2 linked regions of the Thermogutta terrifontis genome follow. Each later gene encodes a partner of the first gene's protein in a complex. Links are inferred from orthologs where the notes say so. Each region holds a gene or a part of one and is shown in the gene's direction. Other genes may lie near its edges. The genes, in order: THTE_RS07760 and THTE_RS10430.

What was found.
Region 2: the proteins of THTE_RS07760 (region 1) and THTE_RS10430 are in contact, whole or in part, in a crystal structure (PDB 5UE9), measured with the Lactococcus lactis proteins. The link is inferred for Thermogutta terrifontis from one-to-one orthologs. Residues at the interface, in WP_025017116.1 of Lactococcus lactis: Gly25, Phe27, Phe29, Glu32, Tyr33, Lys35, Tyr36, Lys48, Phe56, Thr60, Pro61, Arg62, Val63, Ala64, Glu65, Thr66, Ala67, Ser68, Gly69, Met70, Ile74, Gln77, Pro223, Glu251, Phe274, Ala275, Pro277, Phe278; in WP_023189152.1 of Lactococcus lactis: Leu4, Gln5, Ala47, Ser48, Met49, Leu50, Leu51, Arg52, Arg53, Met95, Leu98, Arg223, Met224, Ala225, Cys226, Ile228, Gly229, Ala230, Cys231, Tyr232, Ala233, Val235, Glu236, His237, Asn243, His244, Ala245, Lys247, Glu250.

What each region holds. Positions count from the first base shown.
Region 1 is NZ_CP018477.1:2,071,357-2,077,556, forward strand. The notes cover bases 3,239-6,162. They hold THTE_RS07760 (dihydroorotate dehydrogenase), read left to right. Parts: upstream 3,239-4,193; coding sequence 4,194-5,132; downstream 5,133-6,162. Other genes in these bases: THTE_RS07755 (hypothetical protein), read left to right, coding at 3,362-3,580; trpS (tryptophan--tRNA ligase), read left to right, coding at 5,315-6,162. Also shown: THTE_RS07740 (anaerobic glycerol-3-phosphate dehydrogenase subunit C), read left to right, coding at 1-1,762; THTE_RS07745 (YkgJ family cysteine cluster protein), read left to right, coding at 1,803-2,267; THTE_RS07750 (HU family DNA-binding protein), read left to right, coding at 2,817-3,146; more of trpS, read left to right, coding at 6,163-6,200.
Region 2 is NZ_CP018477.1:2,802,458-2,808,684, forward strand. The notes cover bases 1-2,951. They hold THTE_RS10430 (dihydroorotate dehydrogenase electron transfer subunit), read left to right. Parts: upstream 1-1,003; coding sequence 1,004-1,900; downstream 1,901-2,951. Other genes in these bases: THTE_RS10425 (pseudouridine synthase), read left to right, coding at 86-931; THTE_RS10435 (saccharopine dehydrogenase family protein), read right to left, coding at 2,122-2,951. Outside these bases: more of THTE_RS10435, read right to left, coding at 2,952-3,273; THTE_RS10440 (vWA domain-containing protein), read right to left, coding at 3,386-5,086; THTE_RS10445 (magnesium chelatase ATPase subunit I), read right to left, coding at 5,073-6,227.

The sequences.
Region 1 (6,200 bases):
GAGTCGCAGTGCCTATCTGGCTCGGCAGTGGGGACCGGAATACGCGCTCCTTGTAGAGCTCAAAAGAATATTTGATCCCCTGGGACTTCTGAATCCCGGAAAAATTGTCGCGGATTCCTACACCCGTGAATGGTGGCAATTCCTGGGCCGCCACGTGCGAGCCGACTGGACCGCCTCTACTGTTGCAGTGACCAATTCGGTGAGCCTGGAAGACTCACTCGACCATGGAAGCACACGTGACTATGGGCCGACTCCGGAAAGGAACTCCTCGTCTTGTCCCCCCATCGACACAGTCCCTCAGGAGCAGCAAGGATCTGGAGCCACAAATGGAGGGACGGCGCTAGATTGTGTGAACTCGGTAGAAGGAGATGATTCGGATTCTCCTCCCGAGGCCGACAGGCCGGATGAACGGCTGCCAGACATCCTTGTTTCGCAACTGGATTGGCATCCCCAGGCGGTTGCGTCCGTGGTGTCTCAATGTACTGCCTGCGGTCATTGCCGGACGCAGGGGCCCGGACTACGCATGTGCCCGCTTTTTCGTGCACAACCCTTCGAAGAGGCGTCGCCTCGAGCCAAGGTGACTCTGGTGAGGGCCATTTTGACGGGGGACTTGCCGCTCGAGACCATCACCGAGGACACCTTTCGCGCGATCGCCGACCTGTGTGTACACTGCCACATGTGCCGGGTAGAGTGTCCCGCGCAGGTGGATGTGCCTCACCTGATGATGGAGGCCAAAACAGCGAACACCGCCGCACATGGCCTTCCGTTTTCAGACTGGTTGCTTAATCGGATTGAGATAGTGGCTGCATGGGGCGCGCGTGTAGCGCCGTTTGTCAATTGGGCCTTGCAAAATAAACAATTGCGGTGGCTCTTGGAAAAGGTTACTGGCATTGCTCAGGCACGGAAATTGCCTCGGCTGGAAAAAACAAGCTTTCTGCGCATTGCGGCAAGACGCCACCTCCATCGACCCCCGCGCCACGGTGGTCCCAAGGTGGCCTACTTTGTTGATGTCTTCGCGACCTGGTTCGATCACCGATTGGCCGAGGCTTTAATTGAAGTATTTGAGCACAACGGAATTGGGGTATACGTCCCTCTAGACCAGCGAGGTGCAGGAACAGCGGCCCTCACATCGGGAGATGCCGATTATGCCCGGCGGGTGGCACGTCGGAACGTGATGGTACTGGCGGAAGCCGTTCGTCAGGGATATGACGTGGTGACGACCGAACCGGCGGCGGCCCTCAGCTTGACCCGGGAGTATCCCGAGATCCTTGATGAAGAGGATGCACGGCTTGTCGCCGCTCACACGTTTGACGCCTGCGATTATTTGTACCGGCTGTATGAAGCGGGCAAATTGAGGTTGGACTTCCAAGAGATACCGCTCAGGTTGACGTATCACTGGCCCTGCCGTCTTCGTGCGCTGGGTGTGGGACAGCCTGGACGTCAGCTCCTTGAACTGATTCCCGAGCTTCGCGTCACAACGGGGCCGGACGGATGTTCGGGAATGGCTGGGACGTACGGATTGAAGCATGCCCATTACCGAACCAGTCTCCGGGTCGGCTGGCCACTTCTCAATGCAATGCGCGACGCCCAGGTGGAAGCCGGAGTGACGGAATGCAGCACCTGCCGGATCCAGATGGAGCAGGCCACGGCGAAGCCCACGCTTCACCCAATCAAGATTTTGGCGGTTGCCTATGGCCTTTGGCCGGGCGGAAAGAATGCGTTGCTTCGACCGAGCCAGGAACGCACATTGGCCGAAAATTAGACCGCAAAATTTTCGTACGTTTTTTTCGGGACCTGAAAGGATGAAAAAGACCAGCACGCAAGCCAGACGGACTTCCAAACCCCGGACTGCTCCCGAGCCCTGGTACGCGGCCGGGCTCCGATTTGAATGTACGGGATGTGGGTATTGTTGTTCGGGACAGCCGGGCTATGTGTATGTCACGGAGGAAGAAATTCGTGTACTTGCCGATCGGTTGAAGATGGAAGTGCAGGAGTTTGAAGCCCTGTTTGTCCGCGAATTACCCGGCGGAGAGAAGAGTCTTGTAGAGCGTCCCAATGGAGACTGTGTTTTTCTGGACCTCTACAGCCGACGATGTCTGGTGTACGAAGTCCGTCCGCGGCAATGCCGGTCATTCCCTTTTTGGCCCTCTCAATTACGGAGCGAGCGAGATTGGGAGAAGGTATGCCGCACTTGCCCCGGTTGCGGACGGGGAAGGCTCTACTCCCGGGAGGAGATTGAGCAGTGGGCGAGCCTCATCGATATCTAACGCCTCAGGTTTGCTATGTCGATTGGTGTAAATTAGTTAATTGCGGCACTTTGCGAGGTTCGCGCGGGCTTTGGAACACGGCCCAATCGGTTCGGATTTTTGCCACTATTTTTTCGGGAAGATTTACAACCCGCGCTGGCAGTTGTCGCCACCGCGTTCTTGTCGTGATCGCGTGTCGTCTGACATCGGCGGGATCGAGCCATCCAGCTTCCCGTTGCCCCATCGCAGTCGCGGGGAATTTTCAATCTGGTTAGAGTTTTCCGAAGTTTGCGCCGATAATGATTTTGAGCAGAGAAGCGGCAACCATGCCCGACGCAGTAGCTCCACGTGCGACTCAAATGCGTTGGTATCTCGCCATCGAGGTTAAGACAGTGCCCGGCAGCGTCCACTTGGAACCGCCAAGGCGTGCCTCCAGGACGGATTGAGGTTAGCTTCGGGAAAATCGGGGGCTTGACACTAGTTTCGCTCTGGCCTAATGTTACAACTGGCTGGTAGCAACACGAAACGGCGTGGAAGCGATTTGACCGGAGCTAATCGGAGGAGCCAATTGTGACTAAGCGAGATATCGTGCGACAGATTGCGGAGGAACTAGGACTCCCCCAGTCGCAGACGCGAGAGGTTGTTCAGCGCACATTTGACGCCATCATCGATATCCTGACGACGGAACACAAAATTGAGCTGAGAAACTTCGGGGTTTTCAAGATTAAGCTGCGAAAATCGCGACGAGCGATGAATCCGAAGAAAAAAACGGAGATTCGGGTCCCAGAGAAGTTTGTGGTCCGCTTTAAACCCGGCAAGGAGTTGAGAAAACGACTGGAGGCGATGTCGAAAAAGCTCAAATCCGCGACTAAGGAAAGCGTTCCCAGGACGCCCGCCTGATGCAGTGGGGCCAGTCCGAGGGCAGTTATTGGGAAAAACGGGCTTGAAGCAATGGAAATATGACCAGGATGGATAAATGGGGCTGAGTGGGGGTTGCGAGGGTTGGATCTGATTTTTGAATGATAACAAACACCGCAGGCAAGGGAAAACAAATTAGCCGCGACCACGGTCTTCAGAGGGCCAAATCTGGATTTTGGTGCAACGGAGTGCGCCTTATGCAAAAGCTTGTTCTCGCTGTGATTTCCTGTCTTTTGCTGACGATGGCTGTCGGGTGTGTGGTGCCGATCTACTCGGCCGACCCGGACCGGAGAGTCCAGCAGTTGATCTACACGTCTGAGGACTTGCGGTTGCTGCTGGATGAATGGGAACGGGCGTGGATGCTGGACCATCCCGACCATATGACGCCGTACCGTACCCACGGCGGTATTATCTGAACCGATGTTGATCCATACGAACCGCCGGATAACCGATCGGCTGGTGGGTTGCTGGTCCGCCCAGGATGGGCCGTCAGAGCCGGGGGAAGCCGGTAACCAAATGTTGCTTTGACGGCTGGCCGGCCCTGCCGTTACAGCCGGCCGGAGTTCCGGATGTTCGTCGGGTTGACGTTTCGGGAACAGAACCACGATGGTGTAGTTTTATTGATGGCGCGCCCTGCACCGCGCGGGAGTCAGCATAAGCGATAGGACCGGCGATGAAGTTGGTCCTATCGCTTTTTCGCTTTTCCAATCCCGCACGCATGACGTCGCCTTGGCGGCGCTCCGATCGAGTCCAAGCGGCATCACGAAGGCCTGTGCGAGAAACCGACTCGAAATTAAGTGCGATGCCGAAATCGGAACGCAGTTCCGGCCTTTGACAGAAGCCGATCTCCCGCCGAGGCGAGCATTGTCGCAAACCGCCGAAGTAAAGCCAGCCCGCGTTGTTAGCTCGTCCGCGGTGTAATAGATTGAAAAGAATCGGACGCAGCCTGCACGTCCCGATGGCTTGTCGGCAAGCCGTCGGACTCCGTGTTTTTCTCGCATATTTTCGCCTGGGTTGAGTGTGACATTGATGGAACCGGACCTCAGTATCGAGATAGGTGGCTTGAGGCTGAAGAATCCTGTGATGCTGGCCTCGGGCACCTTCGGGAACGCCGTTGATTGTTACGCGTTCGCTGACCTGAACCGATTAGGCGCTATCATCCCGAAGACGGTGACTCTGTCCCCAAGAATAGGGAACATTCCACCCCGGACCGTGGAGACGGCGGCTGGGCTTTTGAACTCCATTGGTCTCGACAACGAGGGACTCGAGGGGTTTCGCACCCGTCTGTGGGGCAGATTATCCTCCCTTAAATGTCCGGTGATCGTGAGCATCGCGGGAAAAGCCGACGGAGAATTCGTGGAGCTTGCCCAGGCTATTGGTGAATTGGAAGGGGTTAAGGCGATTGAGCTGAACCTCTCCTGCCCCAATGTGGCGGGAGGAATTGATTTTGCGACCGATCCGGCCCGCTGTGCCGCGGTGGTGGCGGCCGTCCGACGAGTTTACGACGGGCCAATCCTTGCCAAACTGACCCCCAATGTGACTGATGTGGCGGCGGTAGCCAGAGCGGCTGAAAGCGCGGGAGCCTCGGCCATCACGGCGGTCAACACGCTGCTGGGAATGTCGGTGGACTGGCGTCGCCGAAGGTCGAGGCTGGGGCAAGTGTTTGGCGGTCTCAGTGGGCCGGCGATCAAACCGGTGGCCTTGCGGATTGTCTACCAGGTCGCCCAGGCGGTGAGCATCCCCGTGGTGGCGGCGGGGGGAATCACGACAGTGGACGATGCGATGGAGTTTTTCGTGGTCGGTGCCAGCGCGATTCAGGTGGGAACGGCTTCGTTTTATCGTCCAACCGCGGCTTGGGAAATTCTCGACGGTCTCCCTGGGGCGCTCATGGAACTGGGGGCACGTTCGTTGCGGGAGGTCGTGGGCAGCTTTGGTAGCCCGAGGATCTCCTGTGAAATTCAGTGTTAGCGACTGTTTCTGTGCTGAGATTGTTCAGGGCTTTTCCTGAGGTGGGCTCCGGGCTTTTTATTGAAACTGCTGACAGGGAAAATGATGAAGAGGGGGAGTGTTTTTAAGGTCGCTCGGGAAACACAGGCAGTTTCATCACTGCGAATGGATTGATACACACGGAGAAAGATGGGTCGAGAGATATGATCGTCGTTTCTGGCATTCAACCCACTGGCCGATTTCATTGGGGGAATTATTTTGGTGCCATCAAGCAATATGTTGAGCTGCAGGACCAGGCAGATGCCTCGTACTATTTCATTGCCAATCTCCATGCGCTGACGACCGTGCGCGATCCTGAGGTTCTGCGACGGAACACCATTGATGCCGCGATCGACCTTCTGGCTTTGGGGATCAATCCAGATCGGGCCACGCTCTTCGTCCAGTCCGACGTGCCGGAAGTGACCCAGCTCTGCTGGCTACTGATGACCTGCACCCCGATGGGACTTCTGGAGCGGTGTCACGCGTACAAGGACAAAAAAGCCAAGGGGCTACCGGCCGATGCCGGTCTGTTTACCTACCCGGTGTTGATGGCTGCCGACATCCTCGCCTACGATGCGGACACCGTTCCGGTCGGCGAGGACCAGATTCAGCACATTGAGGTGTGTCGGGACATTGCGGGAAGCTTCAATCATCTTTATGGCGAAGTCTTCGTGATGCCTCGCGCCAAAATCATGGAAAAGGCGGCCCGCGTGCCGGGGACGGACGGCGAAAAAATGTCCAAAAGCTACAACAACACGATCGGTATTTTTGATGATCCCAAGGTGGTGCGCAAAACCATCATGCGAATCGTCACGGATTCGCGTCCCATCCACGAACCGAAAGATCCGGAGACAGATCACCTCTTCCAGTTGTATTCCCTATTTGTGGGAGAAAAAGAGCGAGAAGCGATGGCGGCGCGCTATCGCGCAGGCGGATTCGGTTACGGAGAGGTCAAGCAGGCCCTGGCCGATGCCGCCGAGAAATACTTTGCAGAGGCTCGCGAGTACCGCAAAGAATTGGAAGCGAAGCCGCAGTTTGTTCGAGAAGTCC
Region 2 (6,227 bases), 730 kb from region 1 along the record:
CGGCATTTGGGGGCTTTGGATCCAGGAACGTTACACCGTCGGTGATGACGGCGACTTCCCTTTGGTACGTGGAAAGAATTCGACTATGACAGCAGCGCGAAGGAAGAAGAGTGCGCCACGGGGTGCTTCCTCTGCACAACCCGGCGGAACGGTCATCCAACCCGGTCCTCAGCGACTTCAGAAAATCTTGGCAGCGGCCGGGATTGGAAGCCGGCGGCAGTGCGAAGAGCTAATCAAAATGGGCCGGGTGGAGGTGGATAAGAAGGTCGTTACAGAACTGGGCTTTAAGGCAGATCCATTCCGACAGAAGATCTGTGTGGATGGAGTTCCCATCAAGCTCGAGCCGCCGGTCTATTATGCCGTTTACAAACCGGATGGAGTGGTTTGTACGAATCGGGATCCGGCCGGGCGAACACGTGTGATTGACCTCGTCCCCGAGAGCGAACGGCGTTTGTTTACGGTGGGGCGGCTGGACCTTCACAGCGAGGGCCTGATTCTGGCGACCAATGACGGGGCCCTGGCAGAGCGGCTGACACATCCACGCTACGGTGTGCCCAAAACATACCTGGTACAGGTGGCGGGAGAGCCAACACGGGAGGTGCTTCTTAAACTCCAAAAGGGAGTGCATCTGGCAGAAGGGATTGCCCGGGTAGCCAAGATTCGAATCCGCCGTAAGCATAAGAAAAGTACCATCCTGGAGATGGTGCTCAATGAAGGTCGGAACCGAGAAATTCGGCGAATCATGGCGCGGGTGGGCCACAAGGTGTACCGCCTCAAGAGAATCGCCGTGGGACCCATTCGATTGGGCAAGATGAAACCTGGTGAGGCCCGACGCCTGACCCCCGAGGAGGTGGCGGCGCTGTATAAGGCAGCGGGGTTAGCTTCCAGGCTTAATGGCGGGGCTTCAAAAAACGAACATAAACGGCGATAAGGGCTACGACTTGCGGCTGTTTCCAGTCACACAATTTGCGACACAGGAAAAGCTGATAGGCGGTCTATTGAGATGCACGATCAATGGCGACTTTTGACCGAACCAGGGGATCGCGAAGTTTGGTTCGGAAAAGCAACTATTATCGAAAACGAGTCAATTGGACGTGACCTGTTCAGGTTACGGCTGGTTTGCCCGCCGATTGCCAGAGGGATCGTGCCGGGGCAGTTCGTCATGCTGCGGTTGCCGAATCACTATGACCCGCTTTTAGGACGGGCCTTTGCGTTATTCGACATATTCAGCGATGCGGAGCACGGAGAGCCAGCGGGACTGGAAATTGTCTATTCGTCGATAGGAAAAATGACTAAATTGCTGGCTCGGTGGCCTGTTGGTGACTATCTGGAAATATGGGGACCGCTGGGTAACGGTTTTCCGCCTCCTTCTTATCGAATTCTTGTGATGGTGGCAGGCGGCATCGGCTACACGCCTTTCATGGCGGTCGGACGGGAAGCAATGGGTCAAAGGCGATACGGTTATCCGCCGCGTCAGGTGCCGCCGGTTACACGCGCCCAACTCCTTTTCGGGGTGCGCACGGCGGAGTTACTCCCGAAAGACCTTTGGCGATTTGAAGAGGTCGGTATAGAAGTGAAAACGATCAGCGATGACGGTTCAACCGGGAAAAAAGGGGTTGCCAGTGAGCTTTTGCTGGAAGAACTTGGAAAGCTCAAACGCGATGAGTTGGCCGTGTACTGCTGTGGTCCGGAGGCCCTGATGAAGGCGGTAGCCGAGATCTGCCTTGGCCAGGACATTCCCTGCTACTTGTCGCTGGAAACGCCGATGGCGTGCGGGCTGGGGCTATGCTACAGTTGCGTTGTGCGTGTGAGAGATGAACGCGAGTCCACGAGCTGGGACTATCACCGCGCGTGTATCGAAGGCCCCGTTTTCGACGCACGTCGGATTGTGTTTGAATGAACAGGTTCGTTATATCAAAACTTTCAGAGGTGGTCAGTATTTTGTCGCGGCAGAGGAAACTTTCAATAACCAGCGTGGCGGATACGCACCACTAAGTATCGTATTTAAAGCGAAGATAGCTCGAAGCGTTTACTAGATTGTGACCTGCCTCATAGACACGACAATCTTCTTGCTTATCAATAAGACGGATTTCCCTTCCTTTTTCGGGAAAGGCTGTAAATCTACGTCACCACTTGGGTGACTTCGCAACTCGGTTCACGGTGCACCCGACTATGTGATTTTTCAATGTGGAGTGTAACGCCCGGAAGCTCCAATGCGAAATTCATGCCGAAAGCCTGGCTAGGGGTGGCGAACCCGGGGGCAATCTCTTCTTTGAGGACTCGTTGCACGGCACCTAGAGCCACCGCAACAGTGAAATCGTACCCGTCCGGTGTTATCATGGTGCCAGTGATGGAGCGCCTTTGTGAATCACGGACACAACCCCACAGTTCGACATGGCGAAGAAGCCTGACGTTCGGGCTTCTGAGGCCATCGATACTGTTACCGGCCCCGGCCGGCGGTAGGCGAAGAATGGCTCGAATGAGTTTCTCGACATCGGCGCCGCTGCTGGCGGAGGCGAGTCGGGAGATCATCGGTTGGGCAAGTTTGAGCACGGCGATGGCCGAGCGGGGCATCGCAAGGTAAACCTCGATGTTGGGTATTCCCGTGGAGTACCACGCGCTGGCCACATCGCCCCAGGGAACGAGAGCCGCCCAGCGTCTGCCGGAAGGAAACGGAATTCGCTGACTTTTCCAGGCCAAGGGTACCGAACGCAGACGGCCATTCTTTCGAATTCGGCCGCCCTTTTGAATAACCTGCCACATGGTTCTTGCCGTGCCCGGGCTGAGAGAACCCGTACTGGTGAACGCCAAAAGGAGCGTACTCGCCTCGGGCAGGGCCTTTTTCAGGTGAACTGCCAGGGCATCCGTGGGCACAACGTCGAAGCCTACAGCTGGAATGAGCACAACGTCGCGACAGACAGCCTCCTCATGTCGGGCTGCGATGGACTCGATAACGTCGATCTCACCGGTGATATCCAGGTAGTGGCATCCTGTGCGTAAACACGCTGAGACCAGGGACGGGGCCGTTTCCGCAAACGGGCCAGCACAATTCAGGACGCATCTGCAATCGGCTATGTTCGGCAGAATGCGTTCAACAGAACTGAGATCGAAAACCCTGGTTGGGCAGTCGAGTTGCTGAGCGAGGCTGGCGAGGCGTTGCGGATTGCGACCAGCAAGTATAGGCCGCAGCCCGCACTTGACAGCTTCACGTGCTATTCGCTGGCCGGTGTAGCCCGTCGCCCCGTAAATCATCCAGTTCATGAATGCAGACATGTATTCGATCTCAAAAGGAAAAACTTCTGAACCCCTCCGGTAAGACTCTACCCGTCTGCCAGTCGTCATCCGGGCTACCGGAGGTTAGTGCGATCACATGGCGCAGAAACGTTTAGCTTATAATCTCCCTGCGGCGACGCAAGTAGTCCCACACCACGTATCGGTCGAGTTCCTTACCGGCCGTGAAAAAGACACGACCTCGAGTAGCCTCAGCCAGTTTGTAGGCGAAACGAATATCCTCGCTCGACTGGCTCCAGCCTGGCAGCAGGAAAAGGTTGATGGTGATACCCTCCCGAGCGCACAGGAGGCCTTCGCGAAGCGTGGCCTGCTCTGTGCGGTCATGGGGTGGATACATGAGGTAAAGATACGGACCCTCAAAGTGGGCCGTTGGCAGACCATCGGTGATAAGAATAATCTGTCGGTTGGGCGTATCCTGGACGGAAAGCAACTGGCGGGCAAGCTGAAGACCGCGCTGGATATTGGTGAAGTGCCAGGGGACATCCATTTCCGTGATGCGAGGATCGCTCATGTCCGCCCGGAGCCGCACCACCGGATCGGAAACGCTGACCAATTTGGGCATAAGGGTCGGAATCTCGCTGGGGTGGACTCGCCGGGCAAAGGTGTAGATCTCCACAAATTCAAGATAGTCACCGGGATACTCTTTTCGGATCAAACCATCCAGCGCCAATCCCATTCTCTTGACGTCCACGTACAGCCCCCCGTAGCGCATCGAGCCGCTCATGTCCAGCAGGACGACCGTTGCACATTTCGGCACATTGCGGGTCTTGTGTATCACGATGTCTTCGGGAAGGAGCTTCACGGGCAGGCCTGGCCCCTGACGCACCAGCGCATTGATCATCGTCGCAGGGATGTCCATGTGGGCCAGGGAGTCTCCAAATTCGTACGGCTTGGTTTGCGGCAATTCGATGTTACCTTCGCCGACAATCGGGCCGGTATGCCGACCACTTCGCGCGGCCTGGAGTTGACTGAAGATTCTTTCTAGAAGGCGGCCCTGGAAGAGTCGATACGCCTTGGGGGTCAGCCGATAACCATTCTTCGTTTGCTCCAGCCCTTGTCTTTCCGCCAGCTCCCGGATGAGATCCTCAATTTGCCGCATAAGTCCGCGAAGCCGCTGGATATCCTCCTCTTCCACAAACCGCCGGAGGGCTTCCAGATCGATCACACCCAAACGCGCGTTCTTCGCAGCTTCCTCCAACTGTTCGAGAAGTCGATCAATCGTTTCCAGCAGCTCCTTGATCTCCAGCGCTTCGGGAATGGTCATGGGTCGATCACCGGTGAAATGATACTTCGCGGCCAGTTCGTCGATGAGGTATTTATCCCCGAGGCGCTGAACGAGGTGCAGAATCTTCCGCGCGAATTCGCTGTTTTCGTTTTCGGCGAGATACCAGAGACGTTCCAGCTCGAAAATGTGTTCTTCGCGGAAAGCCCGTTCGTAACGTTTGGCCAACCGCTCTGGCGGCTGGAGTTGCTGGCCAAATTCGCGGTAACGCCGCGCGGCTTCCGCGTGGACGGTCTCCACCTCGTACGTCGCGAGGATCTTGGCCTTGCGTTGCCGAAGCATTTCGATGAGCGACTGGAGAGATGGCCCCAATCCCGCGAACATACTGGGGTCCAGTTCCACCGCTTGAGCAAGCTCCTCTTCCGTGAGTTCCCGCAGCGACCCGAACATGAGCATGTGGTTCATGGCAGCCGAAAGCATGTCGGGCATCCCGCGGGTTGGGCTGGGAAAGCGAACAGGATTGTATTTCTGATAAACGTGGATGACCCCACCGTAGCGATTAGGGGATTTCATAGACAATCTTTCCACGATATTCAGCGCGGGAAATTCGGTCGGTTACATAAAGTCCGGCGAGTATGAATTCCACACACGAGGCACGAACCGCCGGATCCTGAGACACATTCAGTTCGAAAGCCTTTTCCCAAACGGGCGGTACACGTTTTATTCGCTCGGCATAGTAGCTTGAGGGGAGTAAATCACCCACTTCAATTTTCACGCCACGGCCGAAGATCTCGGCAATTTCCGCCAGACCGTGCTCCTCAACATATTCCTGAAACACATCGCGAATTGCTTCCGCCACGATCGCGTCCAGCACCTGTTTTTCGTTCATCTGGTGCCCGGCCATCAGGTCCAGCTCCAGCTTGCCGAGAGCCGAGGAGTTTAGATGCCCCAGGTCGCTGATGCGGGGAACCGCGGGTTTCTCGCCGAGAATAATAGCGCGGCGCCGCGCGCTGGCAATCATTGTTCGATAATTGGCAATACTCAGCCGGGCACTGACTCCTGATTGTTGATCGATGTATTTAGAACGTCGGGCCACGATGCTGATCTGTTCTATAATCTCCTTCATAAAATATGGCACGACCACGGGATACTCACCATCCAGAGGAATTTTTGCCTCCTGCTCGGTGATCTGAATGGCAACGTGGCGGTCTCGTGGATAGTGCGTGTGGATAACGGACCCAATTCGATCTTTTAATTGCGGGATGACTTTACCGCTACGGTTATAGGTAGCTGGATTGGCAGAAAACAGGATCAAAATATCCAGGTCAAAACGCACCGGATAACCGCGGATTTGCACATCGCGCTCTTCGAGAATATTGAACAGACCGACCTGGACCAATTCGTCCAATTCCGGGAGTTCATTGACGGCGAAAATTCCCCGATGCATCCGGGGAATCAACCCGAAGAAGAGGGCCTCCTCTGCGGACATGCTCACGCCGCCCGCCAGTCTCGCGGGGTCGATTTCACCGATGATATCTGCGAATTTGGTCCCCGGGGCCAGCCGCTCGGCGTAGCGCTGCTCCCGCGGCCACCACGCAATCGGCACTTTATCTTCGGGTGTCGTCGCGAGGAACTCTTTTGCCCGCCGTGTGATGGGCCGATAGGGATCCTCGTGAACCGGCACATCCGGGATGTCGAGATACGGCACCCAGGG